4 regions of the Viridibacillus sp. NPDC096237 genome follow, and region 4 is predicted to be linked to each of the others. Evidence: riboswitches for the same ligand, from Rfam matches in the RefSeq annotation. Region 4 holds a riboswitch; each other region holds the start of a gene.
What was found. A riboswitch is a leader RNA that binds a small molecule or an ion and turns the genes downstream of it on or off. The one in region 4 is predicted to bind S-adenosylmethionine.

Region 1: linked by a shared signal. The riboswitch ahead of ACQKMD_RS15990 (acyl-CoA dehydrogenase family protein) and the one ahead of ACQKMD_RS11870 (O-acetylhomoserine aminocarboxypropyltransferase/cysteine synthase family protein) in region 4 are both predicted to bind S-adenosylmethionine.
Region 2: linked by a shared signal. The riboswitch ahead of ACQKMD_RS08810 (methionine ABC transporter ATP-binding protein) and the one ahead of ACQKMD_RS11870 (O-acetylhomoserine aminocarboxypropyltransferase/cysteine synthase family protein) in region 4 are both predicted to bind S-adenosylmethionine.
Region 3: linked by a shared signal. The riboswitch ahead of ACQKMD_RS03640 (methionine ABC transporter ATP-binding protein) and the one ahead of ACQKMD_RS11870 (O-acetylhomoserine aminocarboxypropyltransferase/cysteine synthase family protein) in region 4 are both predicted to bind S-adenosylmethionine.

The regions. Positions count from the first base shown of each region.
Region 1 is NZ_JBNNTI010000032.1:12,430-19,810, reverse strand. It holds gene ACQKMD_RS16000 (ABC transporter permease) at 1-172, opposite strand, end outside; gene ACQKMD_RS15995 (betaine/proline/choline family ABC transporter ATP-binding protein) at 226-1,380, opposite strand; SAM riboswitch class I at 1,634-1,736, shown strand; gene ACQKMD_RS15990 (acyl-CoA dehydrogenase family protein) at 1,849-3,012, shown strand; gene ACQKMD_RS15985 (transporter substrate-binding domain-containing protein) at 3,058-3,924, shown strand; gene ACQKMD_RS15980 (amino acid ABC transporter permease) at 4,009-4,716, shown strand; gene ACQKMD_RS15975 (amino acid ABC transporter permease) at 4,729-5,442, shown strand; gene ACQKMD_RS15970 (amino acid ABC transporter ATP-binding protein) at 5,460-6,215, shown strand; partial or broken gene ACQKMD_RS15965 (IS5/IS1182 family transposase) at 6,463-6,673, shown strand; gene ACQKMD_RS15960 (disulfide oxidoreductase) at 6,743-7,147, opposite strand; gene ACQKMD_RS15955 (DsbA family protein) at 7,137-7,381, opposite strand, start outside.
Region 2 is NZ_JBNNTI010000011.1:59,473-66,853, forward strand. It holds gene ACQKMD_RS08795 (dicarboxylate/amino acid:cation symporter) at 133-1,302, opposite strand; gene ACQKMD_RS08800 (MetQ/NlpA family ABC transporter substrate-binding protein) at 1,539-2,345, opposite strand; gene ACQKMD_RS08805 (methionine ABC transporter permease) at 2,407-3,075, opposite strand; gene ACQKMD_RS08810 (methionine ABC transporter ATP-binding protein) at 3,068-4,093, opposite strand; SAM riboswitch class I at 4,220-4,326, opposite strand; gene ACQKMD_RS08815 (thioredoxin family protein) at 4,383-4,691, opposite strand; gene ACQKMD_RS08820 (hypothetical protein) at 4,703-5,047, opposite strand; gene gcvH (glycine cleavage system protein GcvH) at 5,127-5,507, opposite strand; gene ACQKMD_RS08830 (arsenate reductase family protein) at 5,586-5,942, opposite strand; gene ACQKMD_RS08835 (acyl-CoA dehydrogenase family protein) at 6,050-7,381, opposite strand, start outside.
Region 3 is NZ_JBNNTI010000002.1:158,093-165,473, reverse strand. It holds gene ACQKMD_RS03660 (YczE/YyaS/YitT family protein) at 62-703, shown strand; gene ACQKMD_RS03655 (glycine C-acetyltransferase) at 975-2,174, shown strand; gene ACQKMD_RS03650 (pyridoxal phosphate-dependent aminotransferase) at 2,237-3,400, opposite strand; gene ACQKMD_RS03645 (carbon-nitrogen family hydrolase) at 3,580-4,368, shown strand; SAM riboswitch class I at 4,448-4,552, shown strand; gene ACQKMD_RS03640 (methionine ABC transporter ATP-binding protein) at 4,668-5,681, shown strand; gene ACQKMD_RS03635 (methionine ABC transporter permease) at 5,671-6,342, shown strand; gene ACQKMD_RS03630 (MetQ/NlpA family ABC transporter substrate-binding protein) at 6,358-7,176, shown strand.
Region 4 is NZ_JBNNTI010000019.1:628-8,008, reverse strand. It holds gene pepT (peptidase T) at 1-584, opposite strand, end outside; gene ACQKMD_RS11885 (lysoplasmalogenase) at 620-1,270, opposite strand; gene ACQKMD_RS11880 (hypothetical protein) at 1,395-3,080, shown strand; gene ACQKMD_RS11875 (NADPH-dependent oxidoreductase) at 3,238-3,969, opposite strand; SAM riboswitch class I at 4,163-4,276, shown strand; gene ACQKMD_RS11870 (O-acetylhomoserine aminocarboxypropyltransferase/cysteine synthase family protein) at 4,390-5,685, shown strand; gene ACQKMD_RS11865 (homoserine dehydrogenase) at 6,251-7,234, shown strand.

The DNA.
Region 1 (7,381 bases), on a different contig from region 4:
AAACACTCGTAATACCTAAAACGATTTTAGCGGTTCTTTTCAGTTTTGATAATAAAATGCCTAAGGGAACTGCCACGACAATACCTAAAAATAATGCTATAGCAGATATATAAAAATGTTCCCATGTTTTTTTCAAAATATCCCCGCCGTTTTGTGTTATAAAATCAATCATTTACTCACGTCCTTTCTAATTAGTTAGTTTTGTTGAGTATGAGTTTCTCTTTGTTATTCTAGATTAATAACATTTGTATCCCCTTCTATTTCTTCATCACCCCAAATAGTGTCATAGACCATGTCCACAATATTGGCACGTGTAACAAGGCCGATTAAACGGTGCTCTTCATCTACAACGGGAATATGTTTTAAATTTCGTTTTAAAATGCGACGTACTGAATCTTGTAATTTTGTACCATTCCGTACATAAAAAACGTCTTTTTCTACTGCTTCAGAAATGCTAGAAGTAGTATGTCGTGCTGTGGTTAAACCTTCAACATCGATATAGCCTTTTAGATGATTTTGTCCATCAACGACAAACAATGTGTCGACACGTTTTGTCACCATTAAACGAAAAGCATCATTAATACTTTTCTCTAATGTAATAGAGATTGGTTTAATCATTACATCATCAACAATTTTCGCACTTGGTTTTTCTTGTATTAAACGGTGAGAGCCGATAAATTCACGAACAAATTCATTAGCTGGGTTAGATAGGATATTGTCAGGAGTATCAAATTGGATAACTTGGCCACTATGCATAATACAAATACGGTCTGCCAACTTAATTGCTTCATCCATATCGTGCGTGACGAAAATAACAGTTTTGCCAAGACGTTGCTGTAAATCTTTCATCAAGTCTTGTAACGTGTCACGCGTAATAGGATCTAATGCACCGAATGGTTCGTCCATTAAGATGATGTCTTGGTCTGCGGCTAATGCTCGGAGCACGCCGATACGCTGTTGTTGACCACCAGATAATTGCGCGGGATATAGATTAAGATAGCTTTGGGGTAAATTAACGAGTTCTATGAGGCGTTCTGCTGTTTGATCTTTCTTTTCCTTTGACCATTTTAACAATTTAGGTACAAGTGTGATATTTTCACGAATGGTCATATGTGGCATGAGACCAATTTGTTGAATAACATATCCTATACTCCTACGTAATGCTACTGGATTCTTCTTCGATAAATCTTCCCCTTCCAAATAGATGGTACCTTTGGTCGGTTCTATCATTCTATTAATCATACGCATGGCAGTCGTTTTCCCACTGCCACTCGTACCGATAAAGGCGACAAATTCACCGCGTTCAATTTCAATATTCATATCGTCAACGGCTTTCTTTCCCCCCCTATACACTTTCGATAAATTCTCTATCTTTAGCATAAGTATTCCCCCTCAAATTTATAACCTAAGATTAGTTTACCCTCTTTTGATAAGTGATAAACCTAAAAAGTATAATAAGTTAAAAAATATTCACTAAAATGTATAATCATTAAAAATCTAACTAGAAGTTCTATATGATTTTTAATTGTAATATTAGGCACATACTACGATTCTTAATCCCTACAAAAATACTTTGTTTTTCATATTGACTTTCACTTTTATAAAAAGTAAAATAATTGAAACAATAAAATATTACTTATCACGAGAAGCTAAGGGACTGGTCCGATGAAGCTTCAGCAACCACTGTCTAACAGAATGGTGCTACTTCCAGCAAGAGAAATCTTGGCCGATAAGGGTGCATATACAACGTTAAAGCTCCCTCTTTTATAAATGGGAGATTTTTTATAGCTTCAATACATAGTAATTCTATAAGAATTATAAACTTAGAGGATATGAGGTTGATTTATTATGAAAGAGATATTTATAAGAACAGAGCTACAACGTCAATGGTTAAATAAATTGGCGTTACTAAAAGTTCAAATCGCAAAAAGTGCTGCGACTGTAGATGAATTATCTATATTCCCAAAAGAGAGTTTTAGCCAACTTCGTGAAATTGGCTATTCCGCAATTACTTTACCAAAAGAATTTGGTGGCGAAGGGTTTTCAGTTTACGATATGGTTCTTTTGCAAGAAACACTTGCTAGCTACGATGAAAACACTTCACTTTCAATGGGCTGGACTCTAGGTGTTATAGGTGAATTGTATGAGCAGAAATTATGGACAGCTGACCAGCTTAATTTCTTTGCAAATGAAGTACAAAATGGTGCTATTGTGAATCGTTCTGTAAGTGAAGCGCGCACCGGGAGCCCCACTCGTGGCGGACGTCCTGGAACAAATGCAGTTCGATCTGACAATGGATGGCTTATAAACGGACGCAAAACCTTCACAACGGCTTCCCCTGTTTTAGATTATTTTTTAACCTCTGCTTGGATTGAAGATAAACAACAAGTTGGGTTCTTCTTAATTCACAAAGATACCACTGGACTATCTATTGAAGAAACATGGGATGTAATGTCGATGCGTGGCACTTCTAGTCATGACTTAATCTTACAAAATGTTAAAGTAAGTGACTCGGATTTAGTCGAATTACCAAACCATCCGAGCGGTGGTAAAATCAATGGCTGGTTATTGCATATTCCTGCAACATATTTAGGCATAGCACAAGCAGCCCGTGATTATGCAGTTCACTTCGCAAATCACCATCAACCAAATAGCTTAAATTCACCTATATGTTCATTACCGAATGTACAGCATCTATTAGGTGAAATTGAGTTAAAGCTACAGCAATCTAGATTTGTCCTATATGGTACAGCTGAAGCTTACGATGATCCACAGCGAAGAGATTCATTGACACATGAAATTGCTGTTGCCAAACATACAGTGACTAATGCAGCCATTGATATCGTTGACAAAGCAATGCGCGTAGTAGGTGCAAAAAGTTTACAAAACTCTAATCCATTGCAACGATATTATCGCAATGTACGTGCTGGGCTACACAATCCTCCAATGGATGATATGACCATTACAAAATTGGCATTAACAGCTATTGAAGAACAGAAACAACAGAATTAGATTGTCTATTAATAATTAAAAAAAATTAAAAAGGAGATTTAAGATATGTTCAGTAAAAAATTATTAAAATTTGCAGCAGTCGGTATTACTTCAATAGCAATTTTAGCTGGTTGCTCAACAAGTGAGGCATCTGATTCCAAAGGCAAGGAAGATTCATCAAAAGTACGTACGGTGAAAGTTGCCTTTGATCAAGCTAGTAAGCCCATCTCATATATTGATGACCAGGGTAATCCAACTGGATACGATGTAGAAGTAATGAAACTAGTGGATGAATTATTACCAGATTATAAATTTGAATATGTAGGCACAACTAGTGACGACTTATTAATTGGTGTCGAACAAGGTAAATACCAAGTCGGTGTCAAAAATGCCTTTTTCACTGAAGAGCGTACAGAAAAATTCATCTATCCTAAAGAGTTCCTTGGCTTAAGTAGTGCGGGCTTGGTATTACGTAAAGAGGATGAAAATATTAAATCTCTAAAAGACTTTGCATCAGCAGGATTCTCTCTAGCACCAATTGCTGCAAATAATGCTCAATATACAGTCATTGATGAATACAATCAAAAAAATCCAGATAACAAAGTGAAACTAAAAGCTGGAGATGCTTTCACTATCGATATTGTTCAATGGGTCAATGAAGGCCGAGTAGATGGCGGTGTAATGATTGAAGGTATGTTCGATCAACAAGTTTCTGCAAAAGAAGGTGCTTATCACAAATTAGCAGATGACATTGTGTATAACGAATTTGCTGTTATTAAAACATGGCCACTGTACAATAAAAAAGAACAGAAATTTGCAGACGCATATGACAAAGCTATAAAACAAATTAAAGAAAAACAAAAAACAAATGAACTGAGCAAAAAATTCTACGATCGTGATTTATTTGAAGTACTTGAGCAAGTGGAACGTTAATTGTTTATGCATACGTAACTTCCTTAGGCTGTTGAGTCATTAAACTCAACAGCCTTTCCAATACAAAATGAAGATGGTGAGCATATGGAAAAATATTTTGATGCATCTTATATTTGGGAGTCACTCCCTATTTTACTCCCTTTTCTAAAGGTGACATTTATGATAGCAGGTCTGTCCATTTTACTAGGTTCTTTTTTTGGTTTATTGCTTACGATAGCCAAGCTGAGTAATAGTAAAATTGCTCAGAAACTCGCAAACGTTTATACAACTATCATGCGTTGTACACCTTCAATTGTGTTACTATTTCTCGTTTACTATGGTGTACCTGCCCTAGCTGAAAATTTCGGCATTAATCTGCATGATATTGATACAGCAATATTCGTTATTGTAACTTTCACACTACAATTTGCAGCAATTATATCTGAAGTAATTCGTTCATCTTATGGATCAATTGATAAGGGACAATACGAAGCTGCTGTGAGTGTTGGTCTAACGCCTTTTCAAGCGTATCGTCGTATTATTTTTCCACAAGCTTTGGTTGTAGCACTACCAAATCTCGGTAACGGAATAATCGCCTTACTACAAGAAGGTGCACTTGCGTATACAATTGGGCTAATCGATGTCGTTGGAAAAGCCAATCTCATTATCGCCAGCAATATAAATGCACATGCTCTAGAAATTTTTATCGCTTTAGCAATCATTTATTGGGTATTGTCATTAATCATTGAGAAAATCTTCTCGATACTTGAAAAATTCTTTAGTAAAGGTAAAAAAACATTAGAAACAACATAAGGAGGTACGCACATGTCTGAAGGATTAAATTATAAATTTTTGATAGATACATTTTTCGTCGCATTGTCTGGTGTACCTGTTGCGCTACTTGTGACTATTGTTTCTTTACTGGTTGCTATACCACTAGCATTTTCACTCGCTTTAACACGAATTTATCGAATACCTTTTATACAACGTCTAGCTCAGGTCTATGTATCTTTTGTGCGAGGAACACCTATTATCATTCAAATATTCATAGTTTATAGTAGTGTTCCATTGATTTTAACAGCACTATTTAAAAAATATGATATTGCTATTGATGTTTATAAAATCCATCCGATTTGGTACGCTTTTATCGTTTTTTCATTTAGTACTACCGCAATTTTAATTGAAGTTTTCCGTTCTGCACTTAGTACGGTCAACAAAGGTCAATTAGAAGCTGCACACTCGGTAGGTTTAACGACTTTTCAAGCATATCGACGCATCATCATTCCACAAGCACTTGTGGTAGCACTACCAAATATTTGTACAGCAACCGTCAACCTCATCAAGGCTACTTCCCTTGGCTATGCAATGTCTTTACAAGAAATCACATTGAAAGCTAAGGTCGCTGCAAACGTAGGCTATAACTATGTTGAAGCCTACTTAGATATATTCATCGTGTACTTAATCTTATGTAGTGCTGTTGAATACGGCTTCAAATTATATGAAAAACATTTACGCAAATATAAAATAGCAAATGCTTAAAACTGGGGTGTAATGATATGTTAAGTATTAAAAATGTACATAAATCGTTTGGTGAAAATGCAATATTAAAAGGTGTCGATTTATCCATTGATAAAGGCGATGTTGTAGTTATTTTGGGCCCTAGTGGATCTGGTAAAACAACATTGCTACGTTGCCTTAACTTTTTAGAAAAAGCGGATCAAGGTCATGCCACTTTTGGAGAAATTGATGTCGATTTACATGATGCAAAGAAAAAAGATATTCATGCTATTCGCAAAAAAATTGCTTTCGTCTTCCAAAACTACAATCTATTTAACAATAAAACGGCGCTTGAAAATGTCATAGAGGGTCTTATTATTGGACGTAAAGTGCCAAAAAACGAAGCCATTGAAATCGGTAAAAAAGCTTTAAGTAAAGTGGGCCTTACCGACAAATATGATGCGTACCCAAGCGAACTGTCGGGTGGTCAGCAACAACGTGTTGGTATTGCACGTGCAGTTGCTTTGAATCCTGATATCATTCTTTTTGATGAGCCTACATCCGCCCTAGATCCAGAGCTTGTTGGTGAAGTACTAACTGTTATGAAGAATATCGCCAATGAAGGCACAACTATGCTTGTAGTAACCCACGAAATGTCCTTTGCTAAGGATGTAGCTAATCGCGTCATCTTCATGGATGGGGGTGTTGTCGTTGAGGAAGGTAACCCTCACGAAATTTTCGTCAAACCAAAAGAAGAGCGCACGAAGAAGTTTTTAAAACGTGTTCTGCCTGAGGATTATACTTTCTATATTTAATACATCAAAAAAACGCCCACCTCTACTTGGAGAGCACTGAAAAAGTCCCTAAAATGAATTTTAGCCATGGCGGAAACGATTAATTGTTTCTGCCATTTTTTCTTTAATGCCATTAATTTCCGTTCCGGTGGACGCTTTACTGGGGACGAACCTTGAGCCTCCTCGTCGCTAACACTCCTGCGGGGTCTCAAGATGTTCGCTAGTTCCCCAAGGAGTCCCCGCCTGCACTCCAATCAACTATATGCCAAAAGCAAAACGGGATTCAATTTCCAAAAAATCATCCCAACATAAAGAGGAAGGAGCTTTTCAAGAAACGAAAAGATTCAAAGACTTAGCGAAAAATAGAGAGTTGAAAAATACGCATGGATACATTTGACCTGGAAGTCCAAGGAGCTACAACAATATTTGCGGTGAATTTGAAACCTATTTTGAAGCTATTTAAAATAAAAAGACCGTAGATAAACTCGAATTTCTTTGACTACAGTCTGCGCCCATCTCTATTTGGAGGCGGGCGTAATTTATTTCATTTATTTACGTTTCCATAATACTAACATCGAAATTGTGATAAATGTAAAACCTATAAATGCTAAAAACGGAATCGTTATAAATCCTAGCCAGTTAATATATTGCCCTGAGCAAGGTACGCCATTTGTGCATGTACTGAATTCCTGCATTGCAGGTATTTTTTGTAACGTATAATGATATCCAGAAAGCAACATCCCAATGATTGACATCGGAAGTACATACTTATAAATCTCTTTATCATTTCGGTAAAATGCCATCCCTAAGAAAAAGACAAGTGGATACATTAATATACGCTGATACCAACAAAGCGTACACGGTATAAAGCCCATTTTTTCGCTAAAAAACAAACTTCCCATCATAGCTATAATTGAGGTTACCCAAGCAAAGAGAAGTGATTTATTTACCATTAGCGGCCTCCTTTTCCACCATTTTCGCAAAATCATCATATGTTTTACCAGTGAATTGCTTGCCATTAACATAGATGCTCGGAGTTGATTGAACACCAAGTTTCTTTGCTATACTCATATCCTTATCCCATGCTTCTTGTCCCTTATTTTCTTCAAAAGCTTTCACTACTTTTTTCGTTTCTTTTTCAGTAGCCACTTCAGCTAACGCTTTTTTTAAGAAATCCTCTGTATATA
Region 2 (7,381 bases), on a different contig from region 4:
CACCAGCACTTTCTGTTCAAAATCGAACGAAAAGTGCCGGTGTTTACTATTGAAGAACATTACATTTTAAAAACATAAGTTTTTCAGTGCCCTCATTATTCCGAAGGCCTTTTTATAGAACTTATTTATTTTCTAACTATGCTTGCTCTTTATACTAAAGCGGTCAACGATCATTGAAAGTGCACCGTCACCTGTTACGTTTGTTGCAGTACCAAAACTATCTTGCGCAAGATATAAAGCAATCATTAACGCAACCATAGTCTCATCAAAACCTAACATTGATTGAAGAATTCCTGTAGCTGCCATTACTGCCCCTCCCGGTACACCAGGTGCTGCAACCATTACTACACCTAACATGAAGATGAAAGGTATCATTTCAGTTAAAGTATAGGCATGATTATTTAACATCATTACGGCAATTGAACATGTTGTTAGCGTAATTGTACTACCCGATAAGTGAATTGTTGCAAATAACGGAACTGTAAATCCTGTCACTCGTTCTGAAGCACCTGCTTTACGTGCTTGCTTTAATGTTACCGGAATCGTAGCAGCTGATGACTGTGTTCCAAGAGCTGTGAAGTATGCAGGTGCCATTGTTTTTAATAGATAGAACGGATTTTTTTTATTAACGGCACCTGCCACTACATATTGTAAAACTAAAATACATATATGCATTAAAATGATTAATAAAAATACTAGTGCAAATACTGAAAGGATTTTTGCTACTTGACCAGCAAAAGTCATATTTAAGAAAATACCAAAAATATGGAATGGTAATAGTGGTATAATAATTTTCGAAATCACTTTATCAATTATTAAATTAAATTCATCAAAGAATTTTTTCATAACTTCACTATTAATAGCTGCCATACCGATACCAAGGATGAAAGCTAGTAATAAAGCCGTCATAACCCCCATCAATGGAGGCATATCAATTACTACGAATGTTTTCGCCAAAGATTCCTCTGGGTTAGCAAATTGCTCACTACCCGAAGTTGAAATTAACTTAGGTAGAATATTTGAAGCTATGAAGAATGCAAAGAATCCAGCGATTAAAGTAGAGAAGTACGCAAAGAAAGTTGCTAATCCTAATAACTTTCCTGAACCTTTACCTAATTGTGCAATTCCAGGTGCAATAAACGCGACGATTAATAACGGTACGACGAAGTTTAAAAAATTCCCGAATAAGCCATTGAATGTTGCAAATATTCTAACGCCATCTTTCGGCATGATAGTCCCAAGTAAAGCCGCCAATATTATCGCTACAATAATTTGCGGGAGTAAACCAAACTTAATCTTCATAAATTGTCCTCCTCATAAATACATATGTCTCTTCTAAAAGCATAAGCACACTTTATCACACCCACTTATTAAAGTGAATAGTATATTAATAATCCAAAAGATTTAGTATTTTCTGATAATTATAATTAAAACGTAATAATTAAGTAATAACGAGGTTTACACTATTTATTCTATAGAATCCCTTAAGTATATAAAAAACACCCAAGCAGATTCAGCTTGGGTGTTTCAGTTAGTTCTTATTCAGAAACAGGAACGATATCCCCATTCCATTCTTTTAATATATAGTCTTGCATTTCTTTTGAATGAAGAACTTTAACTAGTTTTTTAATCTTTTCGTTGTTCTCATCTTCTTTACGAACAGCAATTATATTAATGTATTGAGATTTTTTATCTTCTAATGCAATTGCATCTTTTCCTGGGCTAATACCTGCATCAATAGCGAAGTTAGAGTTAATTAATACTGCGTCACCTTCGTTATTTTTGTACATTTGTACAAGCATTTCAGGTGCAGTGTTTGCATCAAATTTTAAGTTTTTCGGGTTCTTTGCAACGTCTTTAATTTCAGCTGCAGTTTTATCTATGCCTTCTTTTAATGTGATAAGGCCTTTCGCTTCAAGTAAAGATAACATACGTCCATGGTCAGCTACAGAGTTACTTAGAAGAATTGTTGCTCCTTCCGGAAGATCTTCGAGTTTTTTATATTTTTTAGAATAGATACCAATTGGTTCGATGTGCACTCCACCAACATTAACGAAATCATAGTTTTTCTTCTTATTTTCAAGGTCTAAATAAGGTATATGTTGGAAATAATTCGCATCTAAATCGCCATTTTCTAGATCTTGGTTCGGCAAAACAAAGTCTTGATATGTTTGAATATCTAAATCAATACCTTCTTTTTCAAGAAGTGGTGCTGCTTTTTCTAAAATTTTAGCATGCGGTACATTAGCTGCACCAATTCTTAATTTCTCATCTGATTTACTACCACAAGCTGCTAGGCTTAGTGCCAGTACTCCCGTTAGGATTCCTGCTACAAGTTTCTTCATGTTCTTAACTCTCCTTTTTAACTGATTAGTTATATATGATCGGTTATACCGTTAAACCCAATTATCTTTTATCTATTTTCGTTGTCATAAGGTCGCCGATAAATTGAATAACAAATACGACAACTAGTATGAGGATTGTTGCAACAAACGTTACATCACTTTGACTTCTTTGGAAACCGTCCAAGAACGCTAAGGTCCCAAGACCACCTGCCCCAATAACACCTGCCATTGCTGTGTAACCAACAAGCGCAATAGCAGTTACAGTAATACCCGAAACTAAAGCTGGTAAAGATTCTGGTATTAGTACCTTACCGATAATTGTAGACGTCTTTGCACCCATTGAACGTGCCGCTTCAATGACACCTTTATCAATTTCTTTCAACGCTATTAAAACCATACGCGCATAAAATGGAGCTGCTCCAATGATTAATGCCGGTAAAGCTGCATTTGGACCACGAATTGAGCCTAGTAAAAGCTTCGTAAATGGAATTAATAAAATTACTAAAATAATGAAAGGAATCGAGCGGAAAATATTCACAAGCGAACCTGTTAACCAACTGACTAATTTATTTGCCCATAATTGTTGAGGGCTTGTCAAAAACAGCAAAATACCTAAAGCTAAACCAATTACGAATGTGAAAACTGTAGCAACACTTGTCATATATAGTGTTTCTATTGTTGCTTCCCACATTTTCACCCAATCTACATTCGGAAAGAGATCATTAAGCATTTTCGATCACCTCCGTTTTTACTCCATGTTCATTCATATATGTCACTGCTTTTTGTACATTATCCTTATTACCATCTAGCTGTACGATGAGCGTACCATATGGACCACTCTTCGTTTGCGAAATATTCCCATGGACAATATTCAAGTCCAGATTAAGTTCACGACTTAAATGTGAAATAACTGGCTGGCCAGTTGAAGAGCCTACAAAAGTTAATTTCACAAGTGTTCCTGATGGGTAGTTTTCAATAATTTGTCCAATTGATTCTTTACGCTCGTTTGTGTCAGTAATTTGAGATACAAAGCGTTTTGTAACATCTGCTTGTGGTGATTGGAATACTTCTAGAACATCACCGTTTTCTACGACTTGTCCTGCTTCCATCACAGCCACACGATGACAAATTTTACGAATTACATGCATCTCATGTGTGATAAGCACAATTGTTAAACCCAATTTTTCATTGATATCTACTAGTAAATCTAAAATTGAATCCGTTGTTTCAGGATCAAGCGCTGAAGTCGCTTCATCACAAAGCAATACTTCTGGATTATTAGCTAATGCTCTTGCAATACCAACACGTTGCTTTTGACCACCTGATAGTTGAGAAGGATATGCTTTCTCTCTTCCTTTTAAACCAACTAATTCAATAAGCTCTAATACCTTCTTTTGACTCTCAGCTTTAGATAAACCTGCAATTTCTAATGGAAATGCTATATTTTCTTCTACAGTGCGTGACCAAAGTAAATTGAAATGTTGGAAGATCATACTGATTTTTTGACGTGCATTACGTAACGCAATTCCTTTAATCGATGAAACTTCCTGGCCATTTACAACAACTTTACCGGATGTCGGTTGCTCCAAACCATTTAATAAACGAATGAGCGTACTCTTGCCCGCTCCACTGTATCCAATAATGCCGAATATTTCTCCGTTTTCAACAGATAAATTCACATCTTTGACAGCAGTTAACTCTCCGTTAGCGGTTTTATATTTTTTCATTACATTTTCTAACTTAATCACTGTCATACCACCTTTATTTTAAAACTAAAAAGTATGCACTTTCTAATGGCATCTTTTTGAAATTTAAAAAACCCTTCTGCAGATTAACAGAAGGGTTCAACGCAATACTATATACGTAAAACCGTTCTCTCATCTTCCAAAGTAAATACTTTGTGTGATTTGGCACCGTGCCATATAAATATGACGGTTGCCGGGCTTCATCGGGCACTTCCCTCCACCTCTCTAAATAAGAGTAACGACAATATTTAATTAGTTATGATTGCTACTTTATCACGCTATTACTTTAACGTCAATCATTTAATTGTAATTTCTCAAATAAATAAGGTACTGATTGAAATGCGTAGATTTTATCGCGGATTTTACCATTTTCTGAAATAATTAAGCAAGGGACACTTTCTATTTCATAATCAAATGCTACATCTTGTATATAATTTAAGTTCGCTTTACCAATCGGGATATCACTTACGACATGCTTTACAACATCCATCATTTTCGACGCAACTGCACATGTACCACATAATGGTGTATACAAATAAAAAGCCGCAAGAGAGGAGGTTTTCATCATCTCTTCCCATTGTTCACGTGACCATTCTTCCATGTTTGTCATTCCTATACTATAAGATATTCTTTATGAACTTTAAAATTTGCAGCTAATAATATTCTAGCTAAATGTCTTCTTGGAGTAGCTTCTACTTGTTTATAAGTAGAGGAGGTGTATAAATAACGAGCATTTGGGAACTCTCTCTTAAAAAGAGCACGGAGTTTATCACCCGATGAGTCAGCATCAAAAAATGCATACATCTCGTAATCATCATAGAGTGCCAAGATCTCTTCTAATCGACTTGCACTAACTGTTCCATTCGTACATATTATCGGAATATCCTCTGCTAGTATTGGCGCAATTTTCAACTTATCTTGGCGCCCTTCTACGATAATCAGCTTGTTAAAAGTCATATATACCCTCCTAACAAATACTTTTTGCCGCTTACTAAGTTTAAAAAAACGCCGAGCAAATGCACGGCGTTTTTGAATCTTATTCTTCGATAATTGCTTCGTATTGTTCAGCAGTTAATAATGCATCAATTTGAGCGTTATCTGCTGGTTCAACAACAACCATCCATGCTTTTTCATATGGAGATTCGTTAACGAACTCTGGGCTCTCTTCTAGGTCTTCGTTAATTTCAACTACTTTACCGGAAATCGGTGCGTAAAGTTCAGATACAGTTTTTACAGATTCTACACTGCCGAATGGCTCGTCTGCTACTAATTCATCTCCAACTTGTGGAAGTTCAACGAAAACGATATCGCCTAGTTCTGATTGTGCGAAATGTGTAATACCGATACGTACTTTTCCGTCTTCAGTTTTTACCCATTCATGTTCTTCAGAATAGCGTAAGTCTTTTGGTGTGCTCATGAATACCCCTCCAAATATGTAATTACATTCACTTTAAGTTTGACATATTTCCAGTGTAAAAACAAGCATATGTCTGTGTTATTTCCACGTCTCTTCAAAGTCTGATTCTTTAAAACCTAACGTTACTTTTTTACCGTCTGTAACAATCGGACGCTTAATTAACATACCATCTGAAGCAAGCAATTCTAATTGCTCATCTTCCGACATATCAGCAAGACGATCTTTCAATTGTAACTCTCTATATTTTATTCCTGAAGTATTAAAAAATTTCTTCAGCGGTAAACCACTTGCATCTAAATACTGTTTTAATTCCTCTTTAGAAGGTGTTTCTTCAACGATATGCTTCGCTGTATAGTTTACCCCATTTTCTTCTAACCATGCTTTTGCTTTACGACAAGTTGTACATTTTGGATATTGAATCAATAAAATAGACATATACATGCTCCTTTTTCCAAACTATTTAATTCTATTGTAGTGGGAGTATAGCCTACAAGCAAGAAATCCGAACACAATTTTGTGTTCGGATTTTCATCTAGCTTATTTTAGACAACAAATTTTTCTGCTTCAATAAGTTTAACTGAAGCTTCACGTTTTTTCGCAATAACATTGTACGGGTTATTACGAGTTAGTTTACGAAGAGCAGAAAGCATCATTCGAGCGTTGTCGCCGTCTACAGCTGTAATGATTGTTTCTTTTGCTTCTTTTTCGATTTCTTCAAATGCTTCCTGACAGAAGATTTGAGTGTATAGTAGTTTTTGGCTTGCTTTATCTAATCCATCACGAGCAATAGCTTTTTCTGTACGTAATACAGTAGACTCCATTGCAAATAATTGGTTAGCGATATTCGCAATGTTCACTAGCAATTCTTGCTCAGCATCTAATTTTGGACCATATTTTTGTGCAGCAAGACCGGCAGCTAATAAGGCAATTTTCTTCGCATTTTTTACAAGATATTTTTCTTGTGCTAATGGTTCATCGCTGATTTCTTCAGGCATTAGCATTAATAATTCTTGTTGTAGGCTCGTTGCTTGTTGCAATAATGGTAGCTCACCTTTCATTGCTCTCTTCAAAAATGTACCTGGAATGATGAAGCGGTTAATTTCGTTTGTTCCTTCGAAAATTCGGTTAATACGTGAGTCACGATAAATGCGCTCTACTTCATACTCCTGCATGAAACCATATCCACCATGTAATTGCACCGCTTCATCGGCGATGTAGTCAAGTGTTTCTGAACCAAAAACCTTATTGATAGAACATTCAATTGCATATTCTGCAATTGAAGCTGCAATTGCTTTACCATCTTTTTGTTCTTCTTCACTTAATTGACCCATACGATCTTCAAAATATCCTACTGTACGGTAGATTAAACTTTCAGTAGCGTAAAGCTTAGAAGCCATTGTTGATAATTTCTCTTTTGTTAAATTGAAAGATGAAATCGGTGTTTTAAATTGTTGACGTTGGTTTGTATACGAAATTGCTAATTCTAGTGCACGTTTCGATGCACCAATTGAACCAACACCTAACTTGTAACGACCGATGTTCAATATGTTGAATGCAATGATGTGACCACGACCTACTTCTCCAAGTAAGTTTTCGACTGGCACTTGTGCGTCTTCTAAAATTAGCGTGCGAGTTGAAGAAGATTTAATTCCCATTTTCTTCTCTTCAGCACCGACAGATACACCTGGGTATTCGCGTTCTACTATGAATGCTGAAAATTTATCGCCATCTATTTTCGCATATACGACGAATACATCCGCAAAACCAGCGTTTGTAATCCATTGCTTTTCGCCATTTAATACATAATGTGTGCCTTCTGCGTTTAATTTTGCAACTGTTTTGGCACCTAACGCATCTGAACCTGAACCCGGTTC
Region 3 (7,381 bases), on a different contig from region 4:
AAGCCGCTTTATGCTTCTTGCGTAGAGGGCTTTTCATTTTTCTGTAGAAAGAAGGATTTTTGTGAATAAAATAAATAGTTTGCGCTGGGTGTTTTTTATGATGGGGCTTATCGTCATTGCACTCGGTGTTTCATTAACAATTAAAGGACAAACCTTTGGGGTAGGCTCATGGGATGTGCTGCATATAGGTCTATTCAAAAACTTTGGTTTTTCCATTGGTAGCTGGTCGATTATTACAGGCCTTATTATTATAGGTATTACAGCAATTGGCACTCGGCAATTACCTAAAATAGGTACCTTTATCAATATGCTGAGCATCGGTATATTCATTGACTTCTTCAACTGGTTATTACCTGATGTGGATCATTTAGCATTACAATTTTTTAGCTTCATTATAGGTATTGTTTTACTAGGTATAGGTGGCGGAATGTACATTTCAACAAATTTAGGTGCTGGTCCTCGTGATAGCTTAATGCTTTTAGCTGTGGACAAGCTAGGTCTAAGTATTACTAAAGCGCGTACAATTATGGAAGTAACTGTTGCAGTAGCAGGATGGTTACTTGGTGGTCCTGTTGGTCTTGGTACGGTCCTTATGGCATTCGGTCTAGGACCTATTGTGCAGTTTTCACTCGCGTACAATCGTAAGTTATTGTTGAGATGTATGGGTGAAGAACAAGTAACATTTTCAGAGTTAACGAAATAAGTAGAAAATGAGTAGACAATTGTCTGCTCATTTTTTATTAATCTAGAATGATGATATTACTTATTAAAATACACTGATGAGGCACCATTTTCACCAAGATACAACAAGAAAATAAGTATTCTAATTTTTCTGAGTGTACAACTGTATTTCTTGTAAGGACAGTATATGTAGTAATTTCAATGATTTTTATCTTATTATTTATAACGGTTCTTTTCAGATGTACAAATAATTATGGAAGTATGCTACAATATTTTTATCGGAAATTGAAAGGATGATATTCTTGTCAAACATACTGAACACATTCGTAGATGACAACTTGCAACAACTGCGCGACCAAGGCTTATACAACGAAATAGATCCAGTAGAAGGCCCTAACGGTTCAGTTATTCAAGTGCGTGGCAAAAATTTGGTCAACCTATCTTCAAATAACTATCTTGGCTTGGCAACAAATGATAACTTAAAGAAAATTGCTCAAGAAGCAATCGAAAAATACGGTGTAGGTGCTGGGGCAGTCCGCACAATCAATGGAACACTCGATCTTCACGTTAAATTAGAAGCGAAACTAGCGGAATTCAAAGGTACTGAAGCAGCCATTTCATACCAATCAGGCTTTAACTGTAATATGGCAGCTATTTCTGCTGTTATGGACAAAAATGATGCTATCCTTTCTGATCAATTGAATCACGCATCTATTATTGATGGCTGCCGCTTATCAAAAGCAAAAATTATTGCGTTTAACCACTCTGACATGGATGATTTACGTGCTAAAGCAAAAGCAGCGACTGAATCAGGCTTATACAATAAAGTGATGGTCATCACTGACGGTGTATTTTCAATGGATGGAGATATCGCTAAACTTCCTAAAATCGTAGAAATTGCGAAAGAATTTGATCTTATTACATATGTAGATGATGCTCATGGATCAGGTGTTACGGGTAAAGGTAAAGGTACAGTGAAGCATTTCGGCTTAGAAAAAGAAATTGACTTCCAAATCGGTACACTGTCTAAAGCAATCGGTGTAGTAGGTGGTTACGTAGCAGGTAAGAAGAATTTAATCGATTGGTTAAAAGTACGTTCACGTCCATTTTTATTCTCAACAGCTTTACCACCAGGTGATGTTGCTGCAATTACTGCGGCAGTTCAAATGCTAATTGATTCAACGGATCTTTGTGATCAACTATGGGAAAATGGTGATTATTTAAAAGCAGGTCTGAAAAAACTTGGATTTAATATCGGAGCATCTGAAACACCGATTACACCATGTATCATAGGTGACGAAAAACTAACTCAAGCATTTTCTGCTCGTCTTTTTGAAGAAGGCGTATACGCTAAATCAATCGTCTTCCCAACTGTACCAAAAGGCACTGGACGCGTGCGTAACATGCCAACTGCCGCACATACAAAAGAAATGCTAGATGAGGCTTTAGCTACTTATGAAAAAGTAGGTAAAGAACTAGGGGTAATTTCATAATTTTAAATGCTCAGCAGATTTGCTGAGCATTTTTTATTAGGCAATTTGTTTAATGTGATTTCTTAAAATAAATTTAGTTTAGAGATACGTTTTATCGCTTCATGAAGCCTGTCCTCATCAACAAGCAGGCCTACACGTACGTACCCTTCTCCGTATTCTCCAAAACCATTACCAGCAGCAACTGCTACATCAGCTTTTTCAAGTAATAAATCAGCAAATTCTTCACTTGTATAACCTTCTGGTACAGGAAGCCATGCAAAGAATGACCCCTTTGGTGCTTTCACAGCCCAGCCAATACGTTCGCAAGCAACGTTTAATGCGTTTCGGCGGCTTTCATACATAGCCACTAACTCGGTTACGCAATCTTGTGGGTTAGTAAGTGCGGCAATGCCAGCCTCTTGCACTGCAGGGAAAATGCTGACAAATAGATGATCTTGTACTAAATTTAATGCTTCAATCAGTTTGGCGTTACCAACTGCAAAGCCAATACGCCATCCGGCCATATTATATGTTTTTGATAAAGTATATAGCTCAACGCCAACGTCTTTAGCTCCGTCAGCTTGTAAAAAACTCACTGGTTTTTCACCATCAAAGCCAATTGCTCCGTATGCAAAGTCATGCATTATGGCAATATCGTTATCTTTTGCGAACTGCACAGTTTCATCAAAAAATGATAAATTCGCAACAGCTCCAGTTGGGTTGTTTGGATAATTTAAATACATTAGTTTCGAACGATTTTTTACCTCATCTGACACAGTTGTGTAATCAGGTAGGAAGTTGTTTTCAGGTAGTAGCGGAAGTGTATCGAACTTGACTTCAGCTAGTGCCACACCTGACCAATAGTCTGGATAACCAGGGTCTGGGAGTAGCATTGAATCTCCAGGGTTCATAATAGCTAAAGGTAATTCGACTACGCCAATTTTCGTGCCGAAAAGTATGGCTACTTCCGTATTTGCATCAATTTCAACACCGTATTCTCGCGCATAAAATGCAGCAATTGCTTCCTTAAATTCAGGTAAGCCACGGAATGGTGAGTATTTATGAGCTTGCGGATTAGTAACAGCATCCTGCATAGCTTTTACAATATGTGGAGGTGTTGGCTGGTCGGGATTACCTTGTCCTAAATTGATGACATCTCTACCTTCCGCCACTGCGGCACCTACTTTTTGTACTAATGTTGCGAAAAACTGTTTCGGCAATTGCTGTAATCTCGTTGAAAATTCCATCTTTGAGCTAACCCCCTTGAATTATTTTGTTCGAAAATTTGTTATCTACAAAAACTTTCGCTAAATACTCTATACACAATAACTACTTTGTGGATAAAATAGACGTATGTATAAAATAGTCGCAATAATAAGAGAAATATTATAACTTTTTAAAGAAAATGTCTACAGGTGGTGGAGTTATGAAAATTGCATGTATACAGTTAAATGTTGCCTTCGGGGACATTGAAAAAAATTTTTCAAACGTTGAAAAATTTATTAGAGAGGCTGCGGATAAGGGAGCAGAACTCGCAATTCTTCCTGAAATGTGGAATTCTAGCTATGCTTTAAAGAAATTAGAAGAGCTAGCAGATCCAAACGGGGAGCGTACGAAGGATTTTTTACAAAAGCTTTCGAAAGAACTGCAAATTCATATAGTTGGTGGCTCAGTATCGACAAAAAAAGATGGTGAATTCTACAATACGATGTACGTCTATAACAATAAAGGGGAGCTTGTCAGCGAATATGACAAAGCACATCTTTTCCGTTTAATGGACGAGCATTTGTATTTATCAGCTGGTGATAAGAAAAATAACTTTGAGCTGGGTGATATTCCAGCAGCTGGTGTTATTTGCTACGATATTCGTTTTCCGGAGTGGTTACGCCTACACGCGTTAAACGGAGCAAAAGTAATTTTTGTTTCTGCACAATGGCCAACACCACGTATTGATCATTGGAAAACGTTATTACAAGCACGTGCAATTGAAAGCCAATGTTTTGTTATTGCAGTAAATCGAATTAGCCATAAAAAACAGAATTTCAACGGTCAATCAATGGTTATTGAACCTTGGGGTGAAGTATTATGGACTGGTGGAGAAGATGAAGAAATGGCGATTATCGATATCGATTTCTCTATAGTTGATGAAATTCGCCAAAGAATTCCAGTGTATGATGATCGACGACCTGAATTATATAAAGATATTTTGAAATAATACAGAATTTCAAAAAAGTGTTTGACAACTAGATTATTACACCGTAATATTTAGTTCATAACTTACAAACGAATATTGAACTTTATCTAGAGAGACCGAGGGATAGGCCCTATGACGTCCGGCAACCCCCTGAAAAGGGAAGGTGCCAATTCCTGCAGAATGAGTGCATTCTGGAAGATAAATCGCCAATTTACATTTACGATACTTCTTTCAGAAAATTGAAAGAAGTATTTTTTAATAGAAAATACCTAGTAATTCTATAGAATTTATATAATATAAACAGATTTGAGGGATACAATATGCTCAAGATTCAGAATCTTATGAAAATATATAAAACAAAAAAAGGGAAGGTTACGGGCGTAAATAACGTATCATTGAAAATCAACAAAGGTGAAGTCTTCGGTATCGTAGGCTACTCTGGAGCAGGGAAAAGCTCACTTCTACGTTGTATCAATTTATTAGAGCGACCAACGAGTGGCAGTATCGTTGTAAATGGTCAAGACTTAACGAAGCTAAAAGGTGAGCAACTTCGAAAAGCTCGTTTGAAAATCGGTATGATTTTTCAACATTTTTACTTAATCAGTCAAAAAACTGTCGGTGAGAACATCGAATTTGCTTTAAGAGCAGCAGCTACACCGCCAGCTCGTATTAAAGCTCGTGTAAAAGAATTGTTAGAAATGGTTGGTTTAGCTGAGAAAATCGATGTCTATCCAGCACAATTAAGTGGCGGTCAAAAGCAACGTGTTGGTATCGCCCGAGCACTTGCAAATAACCCATCTATACTACTTTGTGATGAAGCAACATCAGCACTTGATCCAAAAACGACAGTTTCTATTTTACGCTTACTGAAGAAAATCAACCGTGAGTTTGATATTACAATCGTCCTGATTACTCATGAAATGGATGTTGTCAAAGAAATTTGTGATCGCATGGTTGTTATGCAAGACGGGAAAGTCATTGAAGAGGGTTCTGTCTATGACATTTTTGCAAATCCAGTTGAGCCTTTAACCCAAGAGTTTATCAGTAGTGTTGTATCATTTGAACTTCCGCCAACAATTCTTAAAGGTGTCAAAGGGAAGATGGTTAAAGTGTTATTCAAAGGGGATGTCGCTGGTGAGGGTGTCATCTCAGATATGATTCAAAACTTTGATGTACACGGGAATTTCCTGCACGGCACTATTGAGTATATTCAAGAAAAACCGCTTGGCATTTTCCTAATGGAGCTACAAGGTCATCCGGATAATGTGAAGAGAGCCGTTTCCTATTTAGAAGGGCGCGGTGCGTTTGTGGAGGTGATTAACGATGTTATTTGATTTCGAACATTTCCTTAGTATGCTTCCAGATATATGGAAAGCATTTGGTGAAACATTACTCATGATTGGTATTTCACTTAGCATCTCGCTAATCATCGGTTTACCACTAGGTATTATTTTATTTATTACAAGCAAAGGTTTATTTTTACGAAACCGTTTTTTGAATGGAATTCTAGGGTTTATTGTCAATCTTGTTCGTTCCATTCCTTATATCATTCTATTAGTAGCGTTGTTCCCACTAACCAAAATATTAGTTGGGGATACTATTGGGCCAGTAGCTGCGAGTGTTTCATTATCCGTAGCAGCAATCCCATTTTTCGCGAGACTTGTTGAAACGTCTATGCGTGAAATTGATAAAGGTGTCATAGAAGCATCAATTGCAGTCGGTGCAACACCGTGGATGATTGTAAAAGACGTGTTATTACCTGAAGCGAAATCAGGTATTATTCAAGGCATTACAATGACGGTTATTAGTTTAGTCGCATACTCTGCGATGGCCGGTATTATCGGCGGTGGTGGGATTGGTGACTTAGCAATTCGCTTTGGTTATTACCGCTATGACAACACAATCATGATTGCGACAGTTGTCATTTTAATAGTTATCGTCCAAATTATCCAACTTGCAGGCGATGCCATTTCAAAAGCAATCGATAAGCGATAAAGGGGAGATTTCAAAATGAAGAAATTTTTACTAGCAGCGTTATTATTCGTATTAGCAACAGCTTTAGTTGCATGCGGTAACAAAGATGAAAGTAAAGAAAAAGATTCAAAAGAGATTAAAATTGGCGCAACTGCAGGTCCTTATAGCGACATGTTAAATAAAGCAATCATTCCGCAACTAGAGAAAAAAGGCTATAAAGTAAAACCTGTTGAATTTAGTGACTACGTACAACCAAATAAAGCATTAGATTCTGGTGACATCGATGCAAACCTTTTCCAACACTCAATTTATCTTGAAAACTTTAATGAACAAAACAATATGAAACTAGTTGGTCTAATTAACGTGCCGGCTGCACCAATGGGCTTCTTTGCAAAAGATTTTAAGTCAATTGATGATATTAAAAATGGCGCAAAAGTAGCAATTGCTAACGATCCATCAAATGCAGCACGTACATTACTATCATTACAAGAACAAAGACTTATCAAAATTGATCCTAATATTGAAGAACTAAAAGCATCTGAAAAAGATGTTGTTGAAAATCCTAAAAACTTAGTATTCCAACCAATCGAAGCAGCAGGGCTACCACGCGCAATCGAAAGTGCTGATCTTGTTGGTGTCCCAGGAAACTTTGCGCTTGCGGCAGGACTTGACCTACAAGATGCACTATTCTTAGAAAATATGCCTGATAAATTCCGTAACGTTATCGCAGTTAAAGAAGAAAATAAAGACTCACAACTAGCTAAAGACATCTTAGAAATCGTTAAATCAGAAGAATTCGAAAAAATCATCGACAAAGAATTCAAAGGCTTCGGAAAACCTGACTGGATGAAATAAATGCTGAAGGCGCTCGTTCAGACCCGACAGGCACTGGAGGGCTCGAACTAATAATGTAAAGCTAATTTAGTCTTACACCTCCCTTCCGAGATACTGGGGAATTACAGGACTTTAAATCAGTTTTTGATATCCATTAAAAGTACTGAGTAAAAATTACCAATTCTAAAAAGAACGTTTGTGCGTATAATATATACAAACAAACGTT
Region 4 (7,381 bases):
GTATAAGCAAAATCAGCATTAAATGCGTCAACATCAAATTTATGTGGTCCACGGCCGATTTCTTCATCAGGTGTGAAAGCAACCCGGATTTTTCCGTGTTTAATATCAGGGTTAGCAATTAAATACTCCATAGCTGTCATGATTTCAACAATACCAGCTTTATCATCAGCACCAAGTAATGTAGTACCATCAGTCGTGATCAAAGTTTGACCTACATAGTTAGCAAGTTCTGGCGAATTTTTTGGAGATAGAATTGTGTTTGCATTTAGTTGAATATCTCCACCATCGTAATTGTCGTGACGTTGTGGCTTAACGTTTGTACCAGTGTAGTCAGTGGCAGTATCAACGTGTGCTAGAAAACCAATTATCGGTAATTGTTTATCTGAATTAGCTGGTAGTGTTGCAAATAGGTATCCATTTTCATCAAGTGAAATTTCAGTCATACCAATTTCGGCTAATTCTTTCTCCAGTACACGAAGTAGATCCCACTGTTTCTCAGTTGATGGAGTTGTTTCACTTTCAGCATCAGACTGTGTATCGATTTGCGCATAGCGTACTAGTCGTTCAATTACTGTTTCTTTCATTTTGGAATAGCCCCCTTATTGTAAAAGCATTGTCACTATTCTAACACTTTCTTTCGGATGACGGAATAATAAGAAATGCTAATAGCAAATAATAGCTGAGCACCGTAATAGCTCACCATAATAAGTGCATGCGAAAATGGTACATCTGTAATGAACATATTAATCGATAATATTGAATCAGAAAAAATAAATGACAGAGCCCCAATAATAGCAAATTTCGCGTTTGTCTGAATTGCTGTCCAGCCCATAGTTAAAATAACAGTGATGTACGCGACAACTGCAATGGCTAAAATAAGGTCCCCAGATTTAAAGACAGTCCCAGCGATCCAAAAAATCATAAATCCCCCATATAGTAATAGAAGACTAGCTGCAGGTTTAATAATAGCTTTCTCCTTTAATTGAATAAATGCGACGATATAACAGATATGCCCAATTAAAAAACTGGATAACCCAATTAAAAACCACTGAAGCGTTGCGTCACCAATCATACAAAAGAGCAAACCGAGTAGTAACCAATTCTTAAAACTTGTATTAGGTGGTGCTTTTTGAAGTGAAGCTAACCAAATAATGAGCAGCATTGGAACTACTTTAAAGCTAAGTTTCACAATAACTGGTTCAGCAGGTATAAAGAAAATATAAATGATACCAAATAGGACGATTACGCTTATAAGAATCTTTTGTTTCATGTACTTACCTCCTTGTATTAAAGAGTATTCTTGCCGTTAACCAATAAAACCTTTCTAATAAAAAATATAACTGAAACTTTCTAGAGGTTGTATCGTAAAATAGATATGTGAAAGGATGGTTAAAATGATTGCTACATTAATAATGTCGGCCATAGTTGCAGCAGTAGCTGGACTATTAATTGTACCGATAACAAGTAAGACAGAAGATGGAGATTTGAAAACCAAATTCAAAATCCAATTTTTTATTTTCGTATTCATAGTTGCTTTTATAGCTACAGCTACAATTTACTATGTTCTAATAATTGATCAAAACTGGACGCTTTTATGGCCAGCTATGATTGTTTTAACAGCGCTTGGAGCATGGTCTGCAAGTGGTATGGAACGTAATTTAAAAGGTATTCTGTTTTTAGGAAGCTTAGGCTTTGGCGTATATATTTTGACGGCACCTCTATTTAATGCGAATGATAAATTCTCATCAGCTGAAATGACACAAAAAGTTGAATTGAAAGCATTCGATGAAACAAAAAAGCCAGCAAGCGTGCCACCAAAATTTGCACGTAATAAAATGAAAAAAGCATTTAGCCAAGTACCAAATACAAGTTACTATGAATTAGGTAGCTTACAAATTCAAAAGGTAAACGGTGAATTTGTATACATCGCTCCTGTTGAATTCTCAGGCTTCTTTAAATGGACGAAGGGGAAAGTAACACCGGGTTATTTTAAAATGAGTGCGACAGACTCTTCAGATAATCCAAAGTTCATCAAATCAGAAATGAAATATACAACTTCGTCTTTCTTAAACTATAATATTGAGCGTCATATTCGTTTAGAAAATCCGACGAAAATCTTCTACGGTGAGCCGCAACTTGAAGTAGATGATGACGGTAAACCGTATTATATTCGTTCATATGGTAAATTCATTACAGCTCGTAACGGCTTTGACGCAGAAGGAATTGTCATGGTAGATGCTGAAACTGGTAAATCCCAAACATTTGCATTAAAAGATGTTCCAGCATTTATCGATGGCGCAATTTCTCCTGAAGCAGTTAGTCTCCAAAATAGCTATTTCGGTAACTATATTCATGGTTTCTGGAATAGTAAATTTGGTAAAAAAGATGTGAAATTACCTTCAGATGAAGGAACTGAAGCAAATGTTAGCCCGATATTTGATGAGAATGGCGATATGTACTACTTCACAGACTTTACAAGTCCAAAAGAAGGTGTCGATTCGATGCTTGGCTATTCACTTACAAATGGTCGCACAGGAGAGGCAACATATTACACTGGAAATCAAGAAGATTCGTACATGGATTCTCAAGGTGCATTACAAATAATCGAAAAGAAATTCATTGAGAAAAAATGGCAAGGTCAAATGCCAATCATCTATAACTTCTATGGTGAGGCAAGCTGGTTAACACCAGTTCTCGATTCAAATGGTTTCTTACAAAACTATTTCATCGTCTCAGCAGCTAATCCTGAGCTTTCAGTTTCAGGTACAACTCCAAATGAGGCATTAAGACAATATAAATCGATCTTAAGCCGTGGTGGCGGTTCTGTAAACGGTAGCTCGCAACAAGAACAAGCGACAATTAAAGGGAAAATTGTTCGAGTTTATAAAGAGAAAAATGGCGATTTCACAACTGTGTCGTTTATGTTAGATAACAAAGATAACTATAGTGTCAACTCAGAAGTTGTACCACTAGCAATCTATCTAGAAGAAGGCGACAAAGTCGAAGTGAAATATATCAACTCAGGCGAAGTCTTCTTACCTGTAAAAGAGCTCGTAATAGAAGGATTAGTAAAAGAATAAAATGAAATGTCTACCTGTCACTTCATAGTGGCAGGTTTTTTCATAGGTTTATGATTAAGTGAAAGAGATAATTAGTATTATAAAATGAAGCAAATTAGGTCAAACGCATACAAAAAACCTCTAAAACTAGGTATCCCTAATTTTAGAGGTTCCTTTATTACTTCCAAGTAAAGCCTTTTTGCGCCAAAAATTCATTGATATGTGGTCGACGTTGCTCTATTAAGAAGTCAGCCATTTGTTTTGTCCAGTTAGCCATTTTACGATTTGATCCACGACTAGCGTAGTAAGCTTCCAGTGTTGCATCATATTCATCTAGCAATGTGTCATATTGTTCTACATCATAATTATTTTCATGCAGTACAGCTTGTACTGGTAAACGAGGTTTTGTTTCATTTCGCTTAGTAGGTACACCGATTGTTATAGCGAACAAGGGGAAAACGTATTCTGGAAGCCCGAATAATTCGCTAATTTCATTTGGATTATTACGCGCTCCACCAATATAACAAATACCATAACCTTGGTCTTCAGCAGCAATAACGAAGTTTTGAGCGAAAAGTGCAACATCTGCAACACCTACAAGTACGTTTTCCGCAGAATCAGCAATAATTTCTACACCATTTTTTTGACCAGCAACTTGCAGTCGTTTAAAATCTACACAAAATAAAAACGAAGCACCAGCTGTTCCAAACTGGAACTCATTATTTGAAAGTTCTCCAAGTTTTTTCTTCTTATCTTCATCCGTAACCCAAATGACGCTGTATGCTTGTACGAAATGAGAGCTTGCCGCCATTTGTGCTGTTTCAATTAAATCGATAATGACTTCTTTAGGAATACTTTCTCCTGTATATTTGCGTACAGAAGAGTGACTACGTAGTAATTCTTTTACCATAATTAGAAACCCCTTTGTGAAATGAAAATATTTACTTTCTTTAGGCTACCATAATTTAAAGTTTACTTAAATTAATTTTATATGACTAAACAGAGTATCTATTAAATTAATTTTCAGAAAAGACAAATAAAGGTATTGACATCGGTTCGATATATCTTCTATACTTGTCAACAAGATGGAACTGAATCAAATACTCTTATCAAGAGCGGCGGAGGGATAGGCCCTACGATGCCCAGCAACCGGTGAGTGACGAACTCACAATGGTGCTAATTCCTACAGATTTTTAATCGGATCTGACAGATAAGGGGAGGAAAAATTGCGTATGCAACCCTCTTCTTAGTGAAGAGGGTTTTTGTTTTTCCACAAAATCCTCATCATACCTCCGATTTGCCATCTAAAAACATTCAGGAGGAATAAATGATGACTAACTTACGTCCAGAAACTTTATTATTACACGGTGGCCAAGTAGCAGATCCAACAACAGGTGCACGTGCGGTACCAATTTATCGTACAACCGCTTACGCTTTTAATAGTTCGGAGCATGCTCAAAAACTATTTGCACTTGAAGAACCTGGTAATATTTATTCTCGTATTATGAACCCAACTGTCGATGTATTCGAAAAACGCGTTGCACTTTTAGAAGGTGGAACAGCAGCAGTAGCATTATCTTCAGGAATGGCTGCTATTTCATTCTCAATTTTAAATATTGCTCGTGCTGGAGATCATATCGTTGCTTCAGGTAGTTTATATGGCGGTACATATAATTTATTAGCCAATACTTTACCACGCTATGGCATAACAGCTTCATTTGTAGATGAAAGAGATCCAGAAAATTTCCGTTCAGCAATTCAAGAAAATACAAAAGCGATTTATGTGGAAACAATCGGTAATCCAAGTTTAACTGTAGTAGATATTGAAGCCTTGGCAAATATCGCACATGAAAATGAGATTCCATTAATTGTTGATAATACATTCCCATCACCATATGGTTCAAATCCAATCAAGTTCGGAGCAGATATTGTAGTGCACTCTGCAACAAAATGGATTGGTGGACACGGTACAGTAATCGGTGGAGTCGCTGTTGATGCTGGAAAATTTGATTGGACACAAGGGAAATTCCCTGACTATACTGAGCCAGATGCATCTTATCATGGTATTCGCTATGGTGTTGATGCTGCAAGTGCTGCATTCGCAACTCGTCTGCGCGTTCAATTACTACGTGATTTCGGCCCAACATTAAGTCCTGACAATGCATTCCAATTAATTCAAGGTCTCGAAACACTACATTTACGTGTACCACGCCACAATGAAAATGCACAAAAAGTTGCAGAATATCTACGTAGTCACGAAAATGTAGAGTGGGTTAGCTTCAATGGCTTTGAAGACAGTGCAACTCATGAAAATGCAAAGAAATATTTAAAAAATGGCTTTGGTTCAGTTCTAACATTCGGTATTAAAGGTGGGCGTGAAGCCGGTCGTCAATTAATTGATAATATCGAGTTATTCTCCCATGTAGCTAATGTTGGTGATGCACGTTCGTTAATCATTCATCCAGCATCTACAACACACCAACAGTTAAGTGCGGAAGAATTAGTAGCTGCAGGAGTATCTGAAGAGCTTGTACGATTATCAATTGGTTTAGAAGCAATTGAAGATATTATTGCAGCTCTAGATAATGCTTTCGCAAAAGTAGATGAAGCGGTAGTAGCAAAATAAGTATTTATATAAGAAGAAAAGATCAAGACAAGGGATGACGAGAGGCATTATGTCATCCTTTTTCCTTTTCAAAGTATAATATTTTATACTATGAACAATTTGTCTGGAAATTTAAAATACAGTTAATATGTTATTATTAATGGATTAATTTGACCTTTCTAGAAAAACAATTGTCCTCTCCCGAAAGATTTTTCTTGTAATCTGTTCATTAATAGTCTAAAATCATCAATAAGTAAAAAAATTGAAACACAGTGTATTAGTGATTGATAGAATCGCTAAACACTATTTGAAGAACTATTCGTAAGGGGATTGTGAGGCATACACGCTGTGAAGGGGTTCAATACAGCAGTACAGCAACATAATTAGCAAATAGCGATATATCTTTTTCTCTGAATTAATTGGAAGTCAATATCATATGGTGTTGGGCTGAAGAACAAACAAAATCTGAACTACACAATGAGTTTTAACATCTGATTTTGATACCAATACCATCAATACTAGATGGGGTTTGAACACAATTTGGAGATTGAGTGTAAGATTGCAATATTATTTTGGAGGCGATCGTATGGCAGCGGTAAAGGTAGCAATTCTAGGATTTGGTACTGTAGGGCAAGGAATTTATCATATCATAAATGAAAAGCGTGAACAGTTTAAGGAGACATTAGGAGTAGATATTGAAATTGCAAAAATTTTAGTGCGTGACGTGACTAAACCTCGTTCAAATGCACCTCAAGAGTTAATGACAGATAACTTTGAAGATATTTTAGCGATTCCAGATTTACAAGTTGTATTCGAAGCGATTGTTGGTGAAGAGCCAGCATTCAAATATTCAGCACTTGCAATCGAAAGTGGCTGTAACGTAATTACAGCTAACAAAGTAATGTTCTCTAAACACGGCCTATCTTTACAAGAAAAAGCGAGACAATATGGCGTACAAGTGGGCTATGAAGCAACAACTGCTGGTGGCGTTCCTGTCATCAAAACAATGCAAAATATCTTACGAGTAAATGACGTACACCATATTCAAGGGATCTTGAATGGTACATCAAACTATATACTAACTCAAATGCGTAGTGAAGGCCTAGCATTCGATGATGTATTAAAAGATGCACAAAGCCTAGGATATGCAGAAGCGGATCCTTACAATGATATTTCTGGTCAAGATGCTTTCCGAAAACTTATGATTCTAAGTGCGTTAGCATTTGGTAAACAACCAAGATGGGAAGATGTTGATGTAATTGGTATTACTGAAATCACTTCCGAGCAAGTAGAAGAAGCTTCTGCAAAAGGCTTACGTTACCGCCATGTAGCAGATGTACAATTAGGCGAAGATGGAGAGTTAATCGCCAAAGTTGGACCTGAATTAGTTGGACCAGAACATCCACTTTACTCAATTGAAGGTGTTAATAACGCAGTAGCTCTTGATACAAACTACATTGGTACCTTAACTCTTGTAGGACCGGGAGCAGGTATGTTCCCAACTGCAAGTGTAATGGTTGAAGATTACGCAGACATGCTAGCTAAACAAACAGCGCCAGTTACAATCTAATTTTATATTGGAGCAGCATTCAGTTGCTAGCTTCTACATATGATAAACACCAGTGGCTATTCAAAGACGCCACTGGTGTTTTTGTTATTGAGTGTATGGGGTATGTAAGGGGTTCTATTTATTTAACCTAAAACTAAAAGACAGCTC